Regions from separate parts of the Mesorhizobium sp. B1-1-6 genome, predicted to be linked through region 1. Evidence: predicted binding sites of a transcription regulator. Region 1 holds the regulator's gene; the other holds the start of a gene.
The links. The regulator PhoB, encoded in region 1, activates phosphate uptake and scavenging genes when phosphate is short. The targets are predictions, from matches to a motif close to TGTCATNNANCTGTCAT.

Region 1 (4,355 bases):
GCGTCTTCAACCGCATCTACGAGCTCTACCCGAGGCAGAGCGCCGAGGGCCAGGTGCTGCTCGACGGCCAGAATATCCTCGACCGCTCGCAGGACCTCAACCTGCTCAGGACCAAGATCGGCATGGTGTTCCAGAAGCCGACGCCGTTCCCGATGTCGATCTACGAGAACATCGCCTTCGGCGTCAGGCTCTATGAGAAGCTCAGCAAGGCGGAGATGGACGGCCGTGTCGAGCAGGCGCTGAAGCGCGCGGCACTGTGGAGCGAGGTCAAGGACAAGCTCAACGCCAGCGGCCTCAGCCTTTCGGGCGGCCAGCAGCAGCGCCTCTGCATCGCCCGCACGGTGGCGGTGAAGCCGGAGGTCATCCTGCTCGACGAGCCTGCCTCGGCGCTCGATCCGCTGTCGACCGCCAAGATCGAGGAGCTGATCGATGAGCTGCAGGCCGACTATACGATCGTCATCGTCACCCACAACATGCAGCAGGCGGCGCGCGTGTCGAAGCAGACCGCGTTCATGTATCTGGGCGAGTTGGTCGAGTTCGACCGCACCGAGAAGATCTTCACATCGCCCCGCGAGAAGCGCACGCAGGACTATATCACCGGCCGCTTCGGCTGATCCCAGGCATACGAGGACCAAGATCATGGCCGAACACACAGTCGCAGCCTTTGACGAAGATCTCGGACAGATCAGCAGGCTGATCCGCGACATGGGCGATCTCGCCTCATCGATGGTCGGCGGCGCCACCAAGGCGCTCCTGAATTCCGACAACGCGCTCGCCCAGCGCGTCGTCTCCGACGACGCCATCATGGACGCGCGCCAGCGCGAACTCGACGACCGCGCCATCACCCTGATCGCCAAGCGGCAGCCCATGGCGGACGATCTGCGCCATGTCGTCGGCTCGATCCGCATGGCGGGCGATCTCGAACGCATCGGCGATCTCGCCAAGAACATCGCCAAGCGCGTCGGCACCGTCGGCCTTGCCGCCACGCCGCGCGACCTGTCGCACTCCATCGACGCCATGGCGCAGCTTGTGCTGATCCAGGTCCAAGGCGTGATCGAGGAGTATGCGGCGCGCGATGCCGCGGCACTTGCCAAGCTGCGCGCCGACGATGAACGCATCGACGTCAAATACACGTCGGTCTTCCGCGAGCTGCTGACCTACATGATGGAGGATCCGCGCAACATCACCGCCTGCACGCATCTTTTGTTCTGCGCCAAGAATCTCGAGCGCATCGGCGATCACGTGACCAACATTGCCGAAAATGCCTATTATGTGCTGACCGGCACGCAATTGCCCGCCAATCGCCCGAAGCAGGACGAGACGGCGATGTCGGCGCCAGCGGCTTGACGGCAGGGGTGACCAGTCGATGATCGCGCCACGCATCATGGTGGTGGAGGACGAGGAGCCGCTGGGTGTGCTGCTCCGTTACAATCTGGAATCGGAGGGTTATCAGGTAGAGGTGGTGACGCGCGGCGACGAAGCCGAGATCCGCTTGCAGGAGAATGTCCCTGACCTTCTTGTGCTCGACTGGATGGTGCCGGCGGTGTCCGGCATCGAGCTCTGCCGCCGTCTCCGCATGCGGCCCGATACCGAGCGGCTGCCGATCATCATGCTGACGGCGCGCGGCGAGGAAAGCGACCGGGTGCGCGGTCTCTCCACCGGCGCCGACGACTATCTGGTCAAGCCGTTCTCAACGCCGGAATTCATGGCACGCGTCAAGGCGCTGCTGCGCCGCGCCAAGCCCGAAGTTCTGTCCAGCGTGCTCAAGGTCGGCGACATCGTGCTCGACCGTGAATCGCACCGGGTCTACCGCAAGAAAAGCGAGATCCGGCTCGGGCCGACCGAGTTCCGCCTGCTCGAATTCATGATGCGACATCCCGGCCGCGTGTTCTCGCGCAGCCAACTGCTCGACAATGTCTGGGGCGAAACGATCTATATCGACGAGCGCACCGTGGACGTGCATGTCGGCCGGCTGCGCAAGGCGGTCAACAATGGCCGCATGCCTGACGTGATCCGCACCATTCGGGGCGCGGGGTATGCGATTCGCGAAGACTAGGGATATGTCACGCAACGTTCTCGCCCACGCCTGATTTCGCCTGTGCCCCCGGCGCGAAAATCTCCTGGTCGACGAAGGTCAGCGCGCGCATGGCGCAGCCCTCGCGGATCAGTGGCAGTTCGTTCGGCTCGGTGTCGAAGGAAATCGATTTCGAGTGCTGGCCGCCGGCGGTCTGGGCAATCGCCTCGCGCAGAGCCGGCTCGATCAGGTCGAAGGCGGCGGCGCTGACGCCGACCATGGCGACCGGCGCCGGATCGATCAGCGCGAACAGGCTGCCAAGGCCGTAACCCAGCGCCTCGCCGGCCTTGCGGTAGGCTTCGCGCTCCGGCCCGTCCTTTTCGCGCGCCGAGGCCGCCAGGGTGCGCATGTCGGCGTCGCTGACGTCGACAGGCTCGGTGTCCTCGCCAAGCTGCCTCGCGTTGCGCCAGATGGCATAGTTGCCGGCATAGGCCTCGACGCAGCCGCGCCGCCCGCAGCGGCAGAGCGCCCCGCCGGGGCGATGGATCATGTGGCCGAACTCGCCTCCGGATGAATGGGTGCCGGTGAACAGTTCACCCTTCAGCACCAAGCCCATGCCGATGCCGTGCGACAAAAGTATGGCGATGAAGTCGTCGCGGTAGCGCTGGGGATCGCGCCAGCGCAGCGCCACCGCCATCATGTTGCAATCGTTCTCCATGGTGGCGGGAATGCCGAACTCGGCCTCCAGTATGTCGGCGAAGGCGATGTCGGTCTGCGGCGTGATCGGCGACCACAGCATGGCGCGCGCATCCGTGTCGGTGATGCCCTGGATCGCCAGCGCGATACGGGCGATGCTGCCGACGTCGAGGTCGGGATCCTCGAACCGCCGCCTGACGATGGCCACGCATTCGCCGATCAGCGCCTCGCGCGACAGGGTCAGCGTGTCCAGCCGGCGCTGCTCCTCAGATATCACCTGGCCGGCATAGTCGATGACTGCGACGGAGAGGAAATTCAGCGACAGCACAACGGTCATCACCGCCGCGGCTTCAGGGTTGAGGCTGAGGCCGACCTGCGGCCGACCGCGTTTCAGCGCACCGGCCTCGCTCGGCTTGCTCTGCGCCAGGATGCCTTCGCCAATCAGGTCGGAGGAGATCGCCGATATGGTGGAATGGCTGAGCCCGGTGGTCGCGGCAATCTCGGTGCGCGAGGGCTGCCCGGCACGGCGCACGGCCGCGATCACCATCGCCCGGTTGCGTCGGCGCAAATCGTCGTGGCGGATTCCGACCGACATGTTTCTCGCATCCTCCCCGTCGCCGCGTTCTCTCCCCAGGATCCCGACGACCGTCAAATACTGGCAGAACCGGCCTTGGCTGTCATTATTTATTCCGGAGCTCGAAAAAAATTCACGAGGACATCAAAATACATCAGAATCGACGTTGACAGCGTTCCGACGATGGACCAGTGTTTTTTCGAGGCTCGAAAAAATAGAGCCTTTGTGCCGGCCTACGGGCCTGTTTGGTCGCGCCATACGCGGCGCAGGGAGGATTAAGATGAAGAAATTCACAGCCGCCATCCTGGCGGGTGTCGCCATGTCGCTGACGCTCGCGTCGATCGCGCAGGCGAAGGACAAGGTCATCGGCGTTTCCTGGTCGAACTTCCAGGAAGAGCGCTGGAAGACCGACGAGGCCGCCATGAAGAAGGCGATCGAAGCCGCCGGCGACAAGTATATTTCCGCCGACGCCCAGTCCAATCCCGGCAAGCAGCTCACCGACGTCGAGAGCCTGATCTCCCAGGGCGCCAATTCGCTGATCATCCTGGCGCAGGACGCCTCCGCCATCGGCCCGGCGGTGCAGAAGGCGCTCGACGAAGGCATTCCGGTCGTCGGCTATGACCGCCTGATCGAGAACAAGGACGTCTTCTATCTGACCTTCGACAACAAGGAAGTCGGCCGCATGCAGGCCCGCGAAGTGTTCAAGGTGAAGCCGGAAGGCAACTACGTCTTCATCAAGGGCTCGGGTGCCGATCCGAATGCCGATTTCCTGTTCTCGGGCTCCATGGAAGTGCTCAAGGACGCCATCGACAGCGGCAAGATCAAGAATGTCGGCGAAGCCTATACGGATGGCTGGCTGCCGGCCAACGCGCAGAAGAACATGGAGCAGTTCCTGACCGCCAACGACAACAAGGTCGACGCGGTGGTCGCGGCCAATGACGGCACTGCCGGCGGCGTCGTCGCGGCGCTGACGGCTCAAGGCCTGGCCGGTACCGTTCCGGTCTCGGGCCAGGACGGCGACCACGCGGCGCTGAACCGCATCGCGCTCGGCACGCAGACCGTGTCGGTGTG
Region 2 (4,355 bases), on a different contig from region 1:
AATGATGCCGCGCACCATGCGTCCGGCCGACACGTACCAGACCGCCAGGACCAGGCCGATGACGATGCCGATGGCGATCGAGATGACGGCGAGCTCCAGGCTGAGCAGCAGACCGCCCCACAGCTTGTCGAAATGCCGCCAGATCAGGTTGAAATTGAGCGCATAACCCATGCGTCGGCCTCAGTGCTCCCGATGTGACGCAAAGCTGGCCGCGTCGCCAGGAAAAAAGGCGGAAGGGTCGGCGCCCTTCCGCCGATGACGTCAGATAACCGGGAAGCCGGGGTGGCGCGCCGGCGGCTCCTGCCCGAAATAGTCCTTGAACGCGGCGTCATAGAGCGCCGTTTCATGGCCGAACATGGCGATGGTGAAGGTCTGGTTGACGAAGGTCAGCCAATCGAGATCGCCTTGCCGGAGCGCCGCGCCATAAAGCATCGAGTACCAGCTCTTGCCGGCATCGAAGTATTTGTCCGGATTGCGCGAGGCGAGCCAGCGCACGGTGGAGAGGTCGACGGCAGCGGCATCGGCACGCTTGGATTCCAATGCCTGCAGCACGTTGGCCTGTGTATCGATCTGCATCACCTGCGCCTCCGGCAAGGCAAAATGCACCGAAGATTCGGCGTCGACATTCTGCAGGATGGAAACGCGCGTCGCGGAGCCTGCGGCAAGCAGCTTGTCGAAGGTCTTGTTCTCGGCGCCGGGCAAAGTCAGCAAGGCGACGCCCTCGACGTAGTAAGGCCTGGAGAAGTTGATCAGCTGCGAGCGCTGCGCGGTCATGGTCATGAACTGGATGGTGATGTCGACCTTGTTCGTCGTCACGTTCGGAATGCGCTGCGCCGGGTCCTGCATGACAAACTCGACCTTGGCCGGGTCATCGAACAAGCCCTTTGCCAGGATGCGCCCCATGGTGATGTCCATGCCGACGAGTTCGCCGGCATCGTTCTCGAAATGCCATGGCGCATTGGTGCTTCCGGTGCCGACAATCAATTTGCCGCGCTCCAGCACGGTGCGTAGCAGGCTATCGGGCGCAGCCTGCGCCGCCGCCTTCTGGACGTCGACCGTTGCCGCCGCGCTCATGACGCCGGCCGTTGCCAGTCCGGCCATACCCAGTTTCAGAAAATCACGCCTTTTGGATGTGTCGTCCACAGCGACCTCCTTTCGTGTTGTGTTCCCCTACGCACAGGCAATACGCGCACCCGGATCGTTACAGAACTTGTCTCTTACAAGGGACGAGTGTATCCTGTACAAGACAGATACTAACATCAGGAATCAACAATGCAAGATGGCAGCGCCTTGGCGGTCTCAGCGGACGCAAAGATTTCGGTCTCTCGGGAGAAGGGCCTCAACCGGGTGCTCGAGATTCTGGAGTTCCTTCATTCGACGCAGCGCGCCATCGGTATCGGCGACCTCGCCAAGGGGGTCAACGCGCCGCGTTCGACCACCTACACACTGGTGCGATCGCTGGTCGATGCGGGCCTCCTGGAGATGGCCGGCGACGGCAACCGCGTCTATTTCGGTAAGAAGCTCTATCTCTATGGAATGGATTATGTGCGCGGCAACGACCTCTTGAGGCGAGGACGCCAGGAGGTCGACAACCTGTCGCGCGAGACCGGTGAGACCTCCGAACTGTGCATGCTGCAGAGCGGCCGCTACACGATCGTCCACTCGAGCCCGGGCACCCGGCCGTTCCGCATCAGCTCCGCCACCGGATTGCAGATCCCGCTGCCCTGGACCGCGTCAGGCAGGCTGCTGCTCGCCGGCCTCGAACAGGCCCGGATCGAAGCCATGATATCGGAAGACGACCTTATGCTGCCCGATGGCCGCAGATTGCGTCTGGACGATTTCATCGCCGACATAGCGACGGCGCGAGCCACCGGCTATTGCATCACTTCGGGGCTCGTCGACGCCTATACGAAATGCCTCGCCGCGCCGGTGTTTTCAGCACCCGGCACCGTCGAGGCGACGATGTGCCTGGTGGTGCCCATCGACACGTCGCAGGAGAAGACAGGCGAACTCCTGGCCCTGTTGCGCGAACGCGCGGCGCGGCTTTCGATCGCGGCCTGGACCTGAAGTCAGGCGATGATGTCCGGGATGATCCTGTCTTCCAGCTTCATCAGCCGATCCTTCAGCGCAAGCTTCTTCTTCTTCATGCGCTGGATCTGCAGCGGGTCGCAGTTCATGGCGATCATCGCATTGATCGCGGCGTCGAAATCGGCGTGTTCCTGCTTCAGCCGGGAAAATTCGAGGCGAATATCGGCCTGTTCCTGATCGGACATTCTCTACCGTCTGCACGTCTGCGGCGCCCAAAGCTGGGCCTGATTGGGCGGGGGGTGGCACTCTCTGCCACCGGCGCGCAGCCCATATCACATTTCACGTTGTCGTGGAATGCTACCACGGATCATTCGACATCGCTGCGCGAAGGTGGCACACTGTCATTGTGCCGTCACAGAGCGAGCCTGCGGTGGACGCGCCTTTGGCGGCTGCAATCGAGGAAATCATGAAAGGGAGAACCAATCATGTCTCTTGCATCCCATCTTGATGAGTTGCAGCGGAAACACGGCGACATCGAACGCGAGCTCGATGACGCGATGAATCACCCGTCGGTGGACGACCTGGAAATCGTGAATCTCAAGCGACGCAAGCTGGCAATCAAGGACGAGATTGAAAAACTGAGGGCCAAACCCACGACGCATTGATGCCCCACTGACATAACCGCTCACCATTCGGGTCTTTCCTGCCGGCGGCAATTGCCGCCGGACTGGTGGTTTTGATCTTCGGTTTCAGGTCGACCATCACAGATATTCGTACCAGGCAGAGGCCTTCCGACTTCCTAGTCCCAGGACGAGCAGGGACGAAGCTCGGCGCGGGCCCCTCCTTTAATCTATGCCATAACCCTTGACCGAAGAGTGCAGCGGAGCAGAATTCCGCCTTGCCGCGGCGCTCTGAGGTCAGGGCTTGGATTCTGGGACTGCGCTGCGTCGCTCTTCTCCTTGCTCCTCCCCGAAATGACGGACTCGTTCCGGGAAAGACAAAGCGATGGGGCCTGCCAATCGCCAGGTAGCCGATTGGCCGACGCAAGCGAGCGATAAAAGTCGGGCGCCGAGCAACCGGCGGCGGCATCGATTGCGGCCAGTGGCGACCTGTCGCCATTGACAAGCCATCTTTGCTCCTCCACCTCATGCCCGGACTTCAGCGCATCGGCCCGGAGCGCGCTTTTGTGCGTCCAAGTGGACGCGCGGCGCTCCAGAGATTAAAGGCTGCCGGCATGACCGGATATTATTCCTTTCCCTTCCCGCGCCGCACCTCGGTTGGCGTCGATGTGGGCGGCGTGGTGGTTGGCGGCGGTGCTCCCGTCGTCGTGCAGTCGATGACCAATACGGATACCGCCGATGTCGACCAGACGGTCGCCCAGGTCGCGGCGCTGCATCGCGCCGGCTCCGAGATCGTGCGCATCACCGTAGACCGCGATGAAAGCGCCGCCGCCGTGCCGCGCATCCGGGAGCGGCTGGCGCGGCTCGGTATCAACGTGCCCATCGTCGGCGACTTCCACTATATTGGTCACAAGCTCCTGGCCGATCATCCGGCCTGCGCCGAGGCGCTGGCCAAATACCGCATCAATCCCGGCAATGTCGGCTTCAAGGACAAGAAGGACCGGCAGTTCGCGGCAATCGTCGAGATGGCGATCAAACATGACAAGCCGGTGCGCATCGGCGTCAACTGGGGCTCGCTCGACCAGGAACTCCTGACCCGGCTGATGGACGACAACCAGGCTCGCGGCTTTCCGTTAACTGCACAGCAAGTGACGCGCGAGGCGATCGTGCAGTCGGCGATCCTCTCGGCCGAGATGGCCGAGGAGATCGGCCTTGGCCGCGACAAGATCATCCTCTCGGCCAAGGTCAGCGGCGTGCAGGACCTGATAGCCGTTTACACCGAGCTCGCCAGCCGTTCCGACCATGCGCTGCATCTCGGCCTCACCGAAGCCGGCATGGGCTCGAAAGGCATCGTCGCCTCATCCGCCGCCATGGGCATCCTGTTGCAGCAAGGCATCGGCGACACCATCCGCATATCGCTGACGCCGGAGCCGAACGGCGATCGCACGCGCGAGGTGCAGGTGTCGCAGGAATTGCTGCAGACCATGGGCTTCAGGCAATTCGTGCCGATCGTCGCCGCTTGCCCCGGCTGCGGCCGCACAACCTCGACCGTGTTCCAGGAACTGGCCCAGAACATCCAGGCCGATCTCAGGAAGAACATGCCGGCGTGGCGTGAGAAATACCCAGGGGTCGAGAACCTCAAGGTCGCCGTGATGGGCTGCATCGTCAACGGCCCGGGCGAGTCCAAACATGCCGATATCGGCATTT

Region 2: FJ979_RS03665 (YdcH family protein) is a predicted target of PhoB. The motif match lies at 2,428-2,444, and genes of this name have one in related genera.

What each region holds. Positions count from the first base shown of each region.
Region 1 is NZ_VFWR01000022.1:24,321-28,675, forward strand. Features, by position in the region: gene pstB (phosphate ABC transporter ATP-binding protein PstB) at 1-614, shown strand, start outside; gene phoU (phosphate signaling complex protein PhoU) at 640-1,347, shown strand; gene phoB (phosphate regulon transcriptional regulator PhoB) at 1,367-2,056, shown strand; gene FJ979_RS29880 (ROK family protein) at 2,064-3,305, opposite strand; gene xylF (D-xylose ABC transporter substrate-binding protein) at 3,565-4,355, shown strand, end outside.
Region 2 is NZ_VFWR01000002.1:19,453-23,807, reverse strand. Features, by position in the region: gene FJ979_RS03685 (amino acid ABC transporter permease) at 1-171, opposite strand, end outside; gene FJ979_RS03680 (transporter substrate-binding domain-containing protein) at 262-1,143, opposite strand; gene FJ979_RS03675 (IclR family transcriptional regulator) at 1,273-2,067, shown strand; gene FJ979_RS03670 (YdcH family protein) at 2,070-2,273, opposite strand; gene FJ979_RS03665 (YdcH family protein) at 2,514-2,693, shown strand; gene ispG (flavodoxin-dependent (E)-4-hydroxy-3-methylbut-2-enyl-diphosphate synthase) at 3,263-4,355, shown strand, end outside.